DNA from 3 places in the Mycobacterium sp. NPDC006124 genome. Region 2 is predicted to be linked to each of the others. Evidence: predicted binding sites of a transcription regulator. Region 2 holds the regulator's gene; each other region holds the start of a gene.

Region 1 (4,276 bases), on a different contig from region 2:
TGCCACCCCGTTCGACGATCAATTCGGGCACCGCCCGCGAGGTGATGAGGTTGTGGATGACGGTGGCGCCGATTTCGCGGCCCAACTCCCGGCCGGCGACCAGAGCGGTCACCGCCGACGGCGACACCGGCCGACCGCGTTCGTCGACGACGAAGCACCGGTCGGCGTCCCCGTCGAAGGCCAGCCCGATGTCGGCGCCGGAGTCGACGACGTGGCGTTGCAGGTCGACGAGGTTGGCCGGGTCGAGGGGGTTGGCCTCGTGGTTGGGGAACGTGCCGTCGAGCTCGAAGAACAACGGCACCAACGTGATCGACGCCAGCGGCCCCAGGACGGCAGGAGTCGTGTGACCACCCATGCCGTTGCCGGCGTCGACGGCGACCCGCAGTGGTCGCAGCGCAGAGATGTCGACCAGCGACCGCAGGAAGTGTCCGTAGTCGACGAGCACGTCGCGATCCTCGACCGTGCCTGCCGGGCCGTCGTGGTGCGGCACGCCGTGGATCACTTCGTCGCTGATCGTGGTCAGCCCGCTGTCCTTGCCGACGGGCTTGGCGCCCGCCCGGCACAGTTTGATGCCGTTGTAAGCCGCGGGGTTGTGGCTCGCGGTGAACATCGCGCCGGGGCAGTCGAGCAGGCCGGAGGCGAAGTAGAGCTGGTCGGTGGACGCCAGTCCGATCCTGGTGACGTCGAGCCCCTGGGCGACGACGCCCTCGGCGAAGGCGCCGGCCAGCGCTGGCGAGCTGTCGCGCATGTCGTAGCCAATGGCGACCCGGTCGGCCCCCTCGTCGCGCATCAGCCTGGCGAACGCACCGCCGACCTCGGCGACGAATGCCTCGTCGATTTCTTCGCCAACCAGCCCTCGGACGTCATACGCCTTGATGACGCGGTTGACAGCCGCAGCAGGCCTCGACATTGATCTCCTCGCGCAGGGGACTCTTTGGGCCAAGCCTATCGGCTCGGCAACCGTCGTGTCGGAGGGTCATGCCGGTCGGTCGCGCGTGCTCCGGCAAAACGTTCGGCGACGGGCACTGCGGACGGCTCGATTCAGTCCAGTGGGTCCGGCAACACGCGCAGGTGGCCGCGTTTACGGCCATTCTGTTCGACGCGCTGTACCGGCGGGGCCATCAGCGCTGCGCCGCGGACGCCGACACCCGGATCGGAGAACCCGACCGGGGCGTTCGCCACGGCAGCGTCCCTACCCTCTCGCACCGCGTCGGCAAGTGCCACGAGGTCGTCGTCGTCGGTATGGGACGGCAGCGGACCCGCGTGCCTGACGAGTTCCCACCCGCGCGGCGCGGTGATGCGTCCGGCATGGATCACGCACAGATCCCAGGAGTGGGGCTCGGATGCGGTGGCCAGCGGTCCGACGACGGCGGTCGAGTCCTTGTAGACGAAGGTCAGCGTCGCCACGGCGTAGTGCGGGCACCCGGGCCTGCAGCAGCGACGGGGAACGTTCACGGACACGAGGCTATCGCGCGGGAACCTCTCGGGTAGGCGACACGCGCAGCACGCCACGCGTCGATCTCCAACCGTTACGATCGCCGCATGGTGGACCGGCAGCCCTCACGTGGGCATCGCGGACGTCGGGAGATGCGCGGCCCGCTGCTTCCGCCCACCGTGCCGGGATGGCGTAGTCGGGCCGAGCGCTTCGACATGGCCGTGCTGGAGGCCTACGAACCGATCGAGCGCCAGTGGCAGGAGCGGCTGGCGGCTCTGGACGTGGCCGTCGACGAGATTCCGCGAATCGCACCGAAGGATCCCGACAACATTCAGTGGCCGCCCGAGGTCATCGCCGACGGCCCGATTGCCCTCGCGAGGTTGATACCTGCCGGGGTGGACGTGCGGGGCAACAGCACGCGCGCGCGAATCGTGCTGTTCCGCAAGCCGATCGAGCGACGGGCGAAGGACACCGTCGACCTGTCGGACCTACTACATGACGTGCTGGTGGCACAGGTGGCCACCTACCTCGGCGTGGAGCCCTCCGTCATCGACCCGACGGTCGACGACGACTGACCCACGCCGGGTCGGCGCTGAATCAGATGATGCCGCGCTTGAGGCGACGCCGCTCGCGTTCCGAGAGCCCGCCCCAGATTCCGAAGCGTTCATCGTGGGCCAGCGCATAGTCGAGGCACCGGTCCTTCACCTCGCATCCGAGGCAGATCCGCTTGGCCTCGCGGGTCGAGCCACCCTTCTCGGGGAAGAATGCCTCGGGGTCGGTCTGCGCGCACAGTGCGCGTTCCTGCCATTGCTCGTCGTCGAGTTCCGGATCGCCGAATGCTCCCGCCGGGTCGGGGACCACGCTCAACTGTGGACGGCCGATCACCCCACCCTGCGACGGCCCGGTATTGGTATGCGGTTCGTTGCCTACTGAGCCGAGCATCCGATTGTCGAACCGGACGACACGATCGAAATCAACGTGCTCATAAGACATCTTCCGCCTCCTCACCTGTCTTTGAATTGCCCTGCTTCAATCCCCACCACGCACCCTAGTGGCCCCAGTAATTCGAACAAGTGATCGAATCTCGGTCTGCGACACTGGAACCGGAAGCAACCGGGAAATGACACTGATGTGATTAGACACGCGTTAGCTGCAAGGGTCAAGCGCAGGGGCGCGATTTCATACCATCCCGTTATCTAACGTCGGCGCGTCGGGCGCCTGGCGTGTCGCAAAAGTGACCAAGTCGGGCCCGTGATGAACCACGTTCGAGTTCGAGCGCCTAGTGTCGATCGATGTGAAGGTGACTGTTCTGGTGGGCGGTGTCGGGGGCGCCCGCTTCCTCCTTGGCGTTCAGCAATACCTGGGCCTTGGCCAATTCGCGGGCGCCGCAACGGGACCCTCGGGTGATCATCGACTCACTGCAATCGTCAACGTGGGCGACGACGCATGGATGCACGGCGTGCGGATTTGCCCGGACCTCGACACCTGCATGTACACGTTAGGTGGAGGTATAGACCCCGAGCGGGGTTGGGGCCACGCCAACGAAACTTGGCATGCCAAGGAGGAACTCGCCGCCTACGGAGTGCAACCCGATTGGTTCGGTCTCGGCGACCGCGACCTCGCCACCCACCTGGTGCGCACCCAGATGCTCCGCGCCGGCTACCCGCTGTCCGAGGTGACCGAGGCGCTGTGTGCGCGGTGGCAACCCGGCGCGCGGCTCCTGCCGGTCACCGACGACCGTAGCGAAACCCACGTCGTCGTCACCGATCCCGAAACGGGAGCCGACGGCGACGCCCGACGCGCCATCCACTTTCAGGAGTGGTGGGTGCGCTACCGAGCCCAGATCCCCACCCATGACTTCGCCTTCATCGGCGCCGACAAGGCAACGGCGGCACCGGGAGTGCTCGACGCCATCGCCGAGGCCGACGTCGTCTTCCTCGCCCCGTCCAATCCCGTCGTCAGCGTCGGCGCGATCCTCGCCGTCCCGGGTATCCGTGGCGCACTTCGGTCCACCTCCGCGCCGGTGATCGGCTACTCCCCCATCGTCGCGGGGCGAGCCCTGCGGGGCATGGCCGACGAATGCCTCACTGTCATCGGGGTCGAGACGTCCTCGCAGGCCGTGGGTGCGCACTTCGGATCGCGATCGGGCACGGGCCTGCTCGACGGGTGGCTCGTCGACGAGGGCGACACCGCGACGGTCGACGGCGTCGCCGTCCGCTCGGTGCCACTGCTGATGACCGATCCACGGGCGACCGCCGAGATGGTGCGCCACGGCGTCGAACTCGCCGGTCTGGAGACGAGCTCGTGACGGGCTCAGACCGGACCACCGAGCATGGAGCCGCCGCTGCCGTGGAAATCCTTCCCGTCGCGGGGCTCCCGGAGTTCCGGCCGGGAGACGACGTGGCCGCCGCGATCGCCGCGGCCGCGCCGTGGCTACGCAACGAGGACGTCGTCGTCGTGACCAGCAAGGTGCTCTCCAAGAGTGAGGGACGCATCGTCGCAGCACCCGGCGACCCCGAGGAGCGAGACGCGCTGCGGCGCAGGCTCGTCGACTCCGAGGCCGTCCGGGTGCTCGCCCGCAAGGGCAAGACCTTGATCACCGAGAACGCGATCGGCCTCATCCAGGCCGCGGCGGGCGTCGACGGCTCCAACGTCGACTCCGCCGAACTTGCCCTGCTGCCGGTCGATCCCGACGGCAGTGCCGCGCTTCTGCGTGACCGGCTCGCCGAACTCCTCGGCGTCACCGTCGGCGTCGTCGTCACCGACACGATGGGACGCGCCTGGCGCAACGGGCAGACCGACGCCGCCATCGGCGCTGCGGGGCTGGCCGTACTGCACGGC
Region 2 (4,276 bases):
TCTTCTTCACCCCTGAAACCGGTGCGCATGCCATGACCGGCGCAATCCTCGACGAGTATCAGGCGTTGGGCGGGCCGGCCGACGGCGACCTCGGCTTTCCGACCATCGACGAAGGGGACGGCAAGGCACCGGGAAGCCGGAACACGACCTTCAGCGCGGCCGATCGTCCGGTGATCTTCTGGACTCCCGACACGGGTGCGCACGTGGTGCGCGGCGCGGTCAACTCCGCGTGGGACAAGCTGGGCGGTTCGGCCGGGGTGCTCGGCGTCCCCACCGACGACGAGACCTACCGCGGCGACGAGATTGGCCAAACCTTCACCGGCGGCCAGATCACCTGGAACCGCAAGACCAACGCCTTCACCACCGTTCCGCCGGAGCTGGCCGACCAACTCGCCGGGCTGGAGATTCCCGGGGACGTGACGACGGCCATCGCCACGGCGCGCAGGGCAGCGGGCGGTCCGCTGGGGCCGCTGGGCGCCTCCGACGGCGACCAGTACGCCATCGGGTCCGACGGCGCCGGCCAGAACTTCGCGGGCGGCAAGATCTACTACAGCCCCGCGACGGGCGCCAACGTCCTGACCGGACAGGTACTGGCCAAGTACGAAAGCGTGGGCGGGCCCGAGGGTGACCTCGGATTCCCCACCGGCGACGAAACCGACGGTGGTCTGGCGCCCATGAGCAAGGTCGCCAGCTTCGCTGCCGCGGACAAGCCGGTGATCTTCTGGACGCCCGACTTCGGCGCGGTGATCGTGCGGGGGGCGATGAACGCGGCCTGGACGAAGCTCGGTGGCGCCACGGGGCAGCTGGGCGCTCCGACGGCCGACCAGAGCGTCGACGGCGACGTCGTCACCCAGAAGTTCAGCGGCGGTGCCGTCTCGTGGAACAAGACGACCAACGAGTTCACCACCGAGCCGGCCAGCCTGCAGTCTCAGCTCAAGGGGCTCGAGGTGCCCGGTGCCACGTCGCCGGAGGCGTCGGCCGCCCCCGCCGCGAGCTCGGACGGCGGGTCCGGGTGGTTCCGGCCCAACGTGTGGTGGCTGCTGGGCATCGTGCCGGTGCTGATCCTGATCGGGGTGGTGGCGGCCGCCGTGCTGCTGAACCGCCGCCGCCATGACCGCGCCTCGCGCGACGAGTTCGACGACGATTACGACGACGATTACGACGAGGACGACTACCTGGAGGAACACTCCGGACCCATCCCCGTGGGCGAGCACGGCGCCGACTCGGAGGGGCGACGCAGCAGCTGGGCGATGCCCGCCGATGAGCACGGGGACGGTTCCCCGACGGCCGACGGGGAGACCCACGACGGCTTCGTAGCCGATCTGTCGGACGACCAGGACGCCATCGACACCGCCCCGACACCGATCGTCGCGACGACCGGGGACGAACCCGAGGCGCCGTGGTTCTCCGATCTGGACGAGCCTGATTCCGTCACCACCGCCGATCCCGTCATCATGGTCGAGCCCGTCGTCGAGGAGCCCGTCGTGGACGATGAGGCGCAGCCCGAACCGGAATTCGACAGTGGCCCGCCCAGCGGTCGGCATGCGGCCATCCACCTCGCGGAGCCGGTGGTGGCCGAGCCGTCGCTGCGACTCGCCCGAGGTGACCGTGACGCCCCCTCCGGGTATCCGATCAAGGCCGATACCAAGACGGGCCTGTATTGGACACCGGGCAGCGGCGGGTACGACGACGTCGAACCCGAGATATGGTTCGCCAGTGAGGAATTCGCGCTGACGAACGGTTTCGCCAAGGGCTAGCGGTGAGCTAGACCTTGCGGATCACGGTGACCACCTTGCCGAGGATGGCTGCGTCGTTGCCGGGAATCGGGTCGAAGGCCGGGTTGTGCGGCATCAACCACACCTGGCCGCTCGTGCGTTTGAAGGTCTTGACGGTGGCCTCGCCGTCGATCATGGCCGCCACGATGTCGCCGTTGTCGGCGACGTTCTGCTGACGGATCACGACCCAGTCACCATCGCAGATCGCTGCGTCGACCATCGATTCGCCGACCACCTTCAGCAGGAACAAGGAACCCTCGCCGACGAGTTCACGCGGCAGTGGGAAGACGTCTTCGACGGCTTCCTCGGCCAGGATCGGTCCGCCGGCCGCGATGCGGCCCAAGACTGGCACGAACGTCGGTACGGGCAGTGCGTCGGACCCGGCGACGTCGGTGGTGACCGTGGCGGGAGGCTGCCGCGACGGATCGTCGACCGCGCGGACGTCGACGGCGCGGGGCCGGTTCGCGTCGCGACGTAGGTAGCCCTTGCGCTCCAGCGTGCGGAGTTGGTGGGCGACCGACGACGTCGAGGTCAAACCGACGGCGTCGCCGATCTCGCGGATGCTGGGCGGATATCCACGGGTCATCACCGACGTGCGGATGACCTCCAGGATGGTGCGCTGACGTTCGGTCAGAACCGTGTCGTTGCTGTCGCTCATGGCGCCGAATGTAGTCGCCCCACGGCACGGAATCAAACATGTGTTCGACGCGTGTCGCGCTCCAGTCGTCACGCGCGGACTTGTCGGTGGGTCCCGCTACGGTTTGCAACAGTTCGATCACGTGTTCTAGTCATCGAACACCTGAGCGATTAACATTCGAACACAAGAGCGAACCGAGACCCACTGGAAAGGCCCGCGAGATGACGATCATCACCCGAGAAGACCCCACCGACCTCGTCGTGCGGCCCATGCGGCCGGTGCGGCGTACCTCGCCTGGTGCGCGGCGCGGTCCGCAGCCGCACCGGCCCGCGGGTACGCCCATCGACTACCGGGGCACCGGTGTCCTGATGTCACGGGCGTCCCACCGCCGCAAGAAGGTCACCCCGCTGGCGACCGTGTTGCTGGCACTCGTCGCGGCCGCCATCACGGTGTGGCTCGGACTCGTTGCGGAGATGGCGGCCCCGGAGTCGCCCGCCACCACCCCGCCGCGGCTCGCCGTGGTGCAGGTCCAGGCCGGCGAATCGCTGGAGCAGCTGGCCCAGCGCATTGCCCCCGACGCCTCGGTGGGTGCGGTGGTCGACGAGATCCGCGACCTCAACGAGTTGAAGACGGCCGCGGTCGACGCCGGGCAGACGCTCATCGCGCCGGTTGGGTGATCCCCGGCATGCGCCGTCAATATCGCTGCCGTGCAACGGTAGGCTCGTATGCGACCGGAGTAGGTTCGTGCGGCGAAGGAGCGGAGATGCACTGTCCGTTCTGCCGTCATCCCGATTCGCGGGTGGTGGATTCGCGCGAAGCCGATGAGGGCCAGGCGATTCGACGCCGCCGGTCCTGCCCGGAGTGTGGCCGTCGGTTCACCACCGTCGAGACCGCCGTCCTCGCGGTCGTCAAGCGCAGCGGTGTCACCGAACCGTTCAGCCGCGAAAAGGTCATCAAGGGTGTGCGACGCGCCTGCCAGGGCCGCGACGTCGACGACGACGCCCTGAACCTGTTGGCCCAGCAGGTGGAGGATGCCGTGCGTGCCGCCGGTTCGCCGGAGATCCCCAGCAACGAGGTGGGTTTGGCCATTCTCGGCCCGCTTCGCGACCTGGACGAAGTGGCCTACTTGCGCTTCGCGTCGGTCTACCGGTCGTTCTCGTCGGCGGCAGACTTCGAACGCGAGATCGAGGCGCTGCGCGCCCACCGGGGCGTGGCGTCGACCTGACGTCCTAGTCGAGTCGGCGTACGCCGTCGTCGACGACCCGGCCGGCGACCGTCACCCAGCCGTCTGCGCTCCACCCCGTCCGAAGCTCCGAACCCTTGCCTTGGGTGATGATCAGGTCGCGGCCGAGACGGTCGGTGATGCGGACCGCGCCGGCGCCGGTGGCCTCGTCCTCCGGAATGCCCAGGTCGCTGGCGAACATTCGCGAACGGATCCGTCCCTCGCCTTCGTCGACCCACGCCCAGATGTAGTGCTCGACCGCGTCGCGGTAGTCGTCGGGATCGGCGGCAAGCACCTCGTCGACCGAGCCCATGTCGTAGATCGCGAAGTCGGGCGCCCAGTCCGCGCGCGCACTGACCGCGGTGAACTCGCCGTCGGCGTACCGGTCGTAGGCCACCGGCACCACCCCCGCGGGTACCTGAAGCGTGTTGACGGGAGTGCCGCGTTCCTTCAGCCACCACGACGCACCCACCGTCGGGTGTCCCGCGAAGGGGAGTTCCACCGTCGGGGTGAAGACGTGCGCCGTCGTGGTCGTCGCGTCCGCCGATGGCAGGTCGACGAAGATCGTTTCGCTGTAACCCAATTGGGCCGCGACTCGTTGCCGGTCCGGCGGCGGTACCAGGCTGGCGTCGACGACACCCA
Region 3 (4,276 bases), on a different contig from region 2:
CCCGCCACGGCCGCCGTCGTCGGAGCCGTCGCGTTGGCGCAACGGCCGACGGTCACCGAGGTGCTCGGCATCGCGCTGGTGATGGCGGCCCTGGTAGTGGTCTCACGCCCGCCCAGGGAACTACCTCCGACCTGACGGGCCTGACACGACCGTCGCGACATGGTTTTATATCTACTGTTACAAAATCCGACTTGGAGGTAAACAGTGGCCGAAACGGGCACCATCGAGACACTCATGCACGACAACCTGATGGCGGTGTTCAACGAGCGCGACGCCGCCAAGCGGCAAGCGGCGACGCAGCGAACCTACGCCGCCGAGGTGCGCTGGACCGACGCCGAGGGCGTGACCGTCGGCCACTCGGGCCTCGAAGCCAAATGTGTTGGGCTGCAAGCGGGAATCGGAGATCTGCAGTTCGAGCCAGCCGGCCCGGTTCACGAATTGCCCGGCTTCGGCTACCTGGCGTGGCGATTGGTGGACGCGAACGGCGCTGTGCAGATGACGGGTTTCGACGCCGCCGTCGTCGCCGACGGAGTGATCACCGACCTCTGGACGGTGCTCATTCCGCCTGCGTCGTAAGGCCTCGATCTCAGCGATACAGTGGGCGAGATCGAAAACTAGGAGATGCAACCATGCCGGTCGACCGCCTGCTGCCCTCCCAGGACGCCACCGAGCTGATCGCGCTCACCCGCGACGTCGCCGACAAGCTCCTGGATCCCATCGTGGACGAACACGAGCGCACCGAGACCTACCCCGACGGCGTCTTCGCCCAACTCGGCGCCGCGGGACTGCTCAGCCTGCCTCAGCCCGAGGAGTGGGGCGGCGGCGGGCAGCCCTACGAGGTCTATCTGCAGGTGCTCGAGGAACTTGCCGCGCGTTGGGCCGCCGTCGCCGTCGCCGTCAGCGTCCACAGCCTCTCGTCGCACCCACTGCTCGCGTTCGGCAGCGACGAGCAGAAGCAACGTTGGCTGCCGGACATGTTGTTCGGCAACATGATTGGCGCCTACAGCCTCTCTGAACCGCAGGCCGGATCGGATGCGGCCGCGCTGCGGTGCGCGGCCGTGCCCACCGAGGGCGGATACGCGTTGTCCGGAACCAAGTCGTGGATCACCCACGGCGGGATCGCCGATTTCTACACGTTGTTCGCCCGCACCGGCGAGGGCTCCCGCGGCATCTCGTGCTTCCTGGTGCCCGGCGACCTGCCGGGCCTGAGCTTCGGTAAGCCCGAGGAGAAGATGGGCCTGGCGGCCATTCCGACCACGACGGCGTTCTACGACGACGCCAAGATCGACGCCGACCGTCGCATCGGCGCCGAGGGTCAGGGGCTGCAGATCGCCTTCAGCGCGCTCGACGCGGGCCGGCTGGGCATCGCCGCCGTCGCAACGGGTATCGCTCAGGCCGCGCTGGACGACGCGTGCCGCTACGCCAACGAGCGAACGACGTTTGGGCGCAAGATCATCGACCATCAGGGGCTCGGTTTCCTGCTTGCGGACATGGCCGCGGCGGTGGGCAGCGCCAGGGCCACCTATCTCGACGCTGCACGGCGGCGCGACCTTGGTCAGCCCTATTCGACGCAGGCCAGCATCGCGAAGATGGTCGCGACGGACGCTGCGATGAGGGTCACCACCGACGCGGTGCAGGTATTCGGCGGCGCCGGATACACCCGCGACTACCGAGTGGAGCGCTACATGCGCGAAGCCAAGATCACGCAGATCTTCGAGGGCACCAACCAGATTCAGCGCCTGGTCATTGCGCGCAGCCTCACACCCTAGGGCGACCGGAAACGGGGTAGACCTGACGTATGACGAACGACCCGGCCATCCTGCTGTACGACGGCACGTGCGGTTTCTGCGACGGAGCCGTGCAGTTCGTGCTCAAGGTAGATCGACGCGGTGAGATGCGGTTCGCCGCGCTCGACAGCGATTTCGGCGCCGCGGTGCTGCAGCGCCATCCGGAGTTGGCGACCGTCGACTCGGTCGTCTACGTCGAGAGGCCGGGCACTGCGGATGAAAGGGTGACGGTCCGCTCGGAAGCCGCACTGCGCGTCGCCGACTATCTTGGCGGTCCTTGGCGGGCGCTCGGGACAGTGGTCCGTTTGGTGCCGGCGTCGATCCGCGACGGGCTCTACGACCGTTTCGCGGCGATCCGCTACCGGGTGTTTGGGAGGATCGATTCATGCGCCCTGCCGGCACCCGAGGTGCGCGCCCGGTTCATCGCCTAGCGCGTAGTTCGCCTGCGGCACTGCAATTTCTAGAGTTATCCACAGGACGGCGCTGACCCCTTTCGCGGTACGGCGACACCGAATAGAATCGAACATGTGTTCGATTTATGGTGGATGCCACGGCTGGCACCTCGGGTGCCGGGGCGGCGTCGGCGTGGGCCCGGGTGGAGTCCGCGGCGTGCGCGCGGCGGGTCGCGGCGATGGCCGCGATGCTCGAGGAGGCCTATGCCGCCTCCGGGTCGGCGAGTCGGGATCAGTGGTGTGTGGACGACTTCGACGCCGTCGTCGCCCACGTCGGGGCGGCGTTGTCCATCACCCCGGGCGCGGCGGCGAACCGGTTGCTGATCGCGGTCTCCCTGCACGAACGGTTCCCCCGGGTGGCCGCGGTGTTCGCCGAGGGACTGATCACCTACGAGGTGGTCCGCACGGTGGTGCAACGCGGGGCGCTGGTGATCGACCCCTCGGCCCTGCATGAACTCGACCGACGATTGGCCGAAGCGCTGAGCACCCGCGAGCCCATGTCGGTGGCCACCCTGGACAAGACGGTCGACGCAGTCGTCGCGTCGGTCGACCCGCACGCGGTGCGTCGCACGCAGACCACGGCCCGGGACCGCTCGGTGGAGATGAGCATCGAGGACGGCAGTGGGTTGGCCAGTGTGTTGGCCTCGGTGTTCGTCACCGACGCCAAGGCGTTCACCGCCCGCCTGGATCTGTTCGCCGCGACGGTGTGTTCTGCTGATCCGCGGACCAGGGCTCAACGTCGCGCCGACGCCTACGGGGCCATCGGGCAGGGCTGGGACCGCCTGCGGTGTCTGTGCGGCCTGGAGTCGTGTGACGCCGCGCAGAACCCGCCGGTGCCCGGGGTGGTGGTCTACGTCATCGCCAACGAGGACACACTCCCCGAGACGCCCGACTCGACGCCGGAACCGCCCGCCCCAACACCGGCGCCGGAAACGACCCCAGCCGCGGATGACGACGACGCCACCCTAGACGACGAGGACATCCAGGACGGTGACACCGCAGACGGCGCTGCACCCGCAAGCGACGCCGATGAGCGCACCTCCCTCGACGGCGACCAACCACCCCTGTTCACCAAACCGTTGCGTGACCTCACCCTGACCGAGGCGCTCACCCCCACACCCGGATACGTCGCAAAGCTGCGGCCGGCGGCGATGATGGGCGGGCAACTCATCCCCGGCGCAATCGCCTGCCGTGCTGCCGCCGGGGCGACCCGCACCCGGATCGTGCACCCGGGACAGGCCCCACCCGAACACCGGTACCGGCCGTCGAAGAAGCTGGCCGACTTCGTGCGCTGCCGCGACATGACATGCCGCTTCCCGGGCTGCCAGGTGCCCGCCACCCACTGCGACCTCGACCACACCATTCCGTGGCCCTGCGGGCCGACCGCGGCGTCCAGCCTCACATGCCTGTGCCGCCGACATCACTTGCTCAAGACGTTCTGGGGCGGCCAAAGCGGTTGGCGGGAACGGCAACTCGACGACGGCACCGTTCTGTGGACCGCGCCAGACGGCCGCACCCACACCACCACACCGGGCAGCCGATGGCTGTTCCCCGAACTCAGCGCACCCACCGCACCGGTGACCACGACCCAGAGGCCAGCGGCTCACACCGGCGGTCTGACCATGCCCCGCCGCAAGACCACCCGCACCCAACACCGAGCCCAGCGCATCTACCACGAACGACAACTCAACGAGGCCGGCCCTACCTAGACCGCCCGAGCGGGTACTTCGCCGAGATCGTCGTAGAACGCTGCGAGCTTCTCGACGAGGTAGCCGTTGAGATCCTCGGCGGACCCGCTGAGCCGTGACTTCACCTCGCGGGAGTCGTCATCGGCGAGCACCTCGAACGCACCCGTCGCGACGCCGTCGTACGCCTGGTGGACCACGCTCGCGGCGGTCACCTTCGGCATGTCGAACCGCGCCGACATGGCCGTGTCGACCATCCCGACGATCAGCCCGGTCACGGTGGTGTTGGCCGGGGCGAGTTCGGTGCGCAGTGCGTTGGTCGCCGACCACATCGCGGCCTTCGACGCCGCGT

What was found. Region 2 encodes LexA, which represses DNA repair genes until DNA is damaged. Its sites were predicted from a motif close to CGAACANNTGTTCG; they were not measured.
Region 1: a site for LexA is predicted at 2,502-2,515, ahead of cofD (2-phospho-L-lactate transferase). Genes of this name have one in related genera too.
Region 3: a site for LexA is predicted at 2,308-2,321, ahead of ABZ195_RS16490 (DUF222 domain-containing protein). Genes of this name have one in related genera too.

Annotation. Positions count from the first base shown of each region.
Region 1 covers NZ_JBEXUA010000003.1:469,827-474,102, reverse strand. Annotated here, with positions in the region: gene ABZ195_RS09195 (phosphomannomutase/phosphoglucomutase) at 1-910, opposite strand, end outside; gene ABZ195_RS09190 (DUF3499 domain-containing protein) at 1,042-1,455, opposite strand; gene ABZ195_RS09185 (metallopeptidase family protein) at 1,588-2,010, shown strand; gene ABZ195_RS09180 (WhiB family transcriptional regulator) at 2,033-2,302, opposite strand; gene cofD (2-phospho-L-lactate transferase) at 2,730-3,743, shown strand; gene ABZ195_RS09170 (coenzyme F420-0:L-glutamate ligase) at 3,740-4,276, shown strand, end outside.
Region 2 covers NZ_JBEXUA010000001.1:642,537-646,812, forward strand. Annotated here, with positions in the region: gene ABZ195_RS03050 (hypothetical protein) at 1-1,757, shown strand, start outside; gene lexA (transcriptional repressor LexA) at 1,765-2,433, opposite strand; gene ABZ195_RS03060 (LysM peptidoglycan-binding domain-containing protein) at 2,634-3,089, shown strand; gene nrdR (transcriptional regulator NrdR) at 3,176-3,637, shown strand; gene ABZ195_RS03070 (PhzF family phenazine biosynthesis protein) at 3,642-4,276, opposite strand, start outside.
Region 3 covers NZ_JBEXUA010000007.1:148,307-152,582, forward strand. Annotated here, with positions in the region: gene ABZ195_RS16470 (EamA family transporter) at 1-135, shown strand, start outside; gene ABZ195_RS16475 (nuclear transport factor 2 family protein) at 205-576, shown strand; gene ABZ195_RS16480 (acyl-CoA dehydrogenase family protein) at 630-1,769, shown strand; gene ABZ195_RS16485 (DCC1-like thiol-disulfide oxidoreductase family protein) at 1,799-2,218, shown strand; gene ABZ195_RS16490 (DUF222 domain-containing protein) at 2,329-3,948, shown strand; gene ABZ195_RS16495 (SDR family oxidoreductase) at 3,945-4,276, opposite strand, start outside.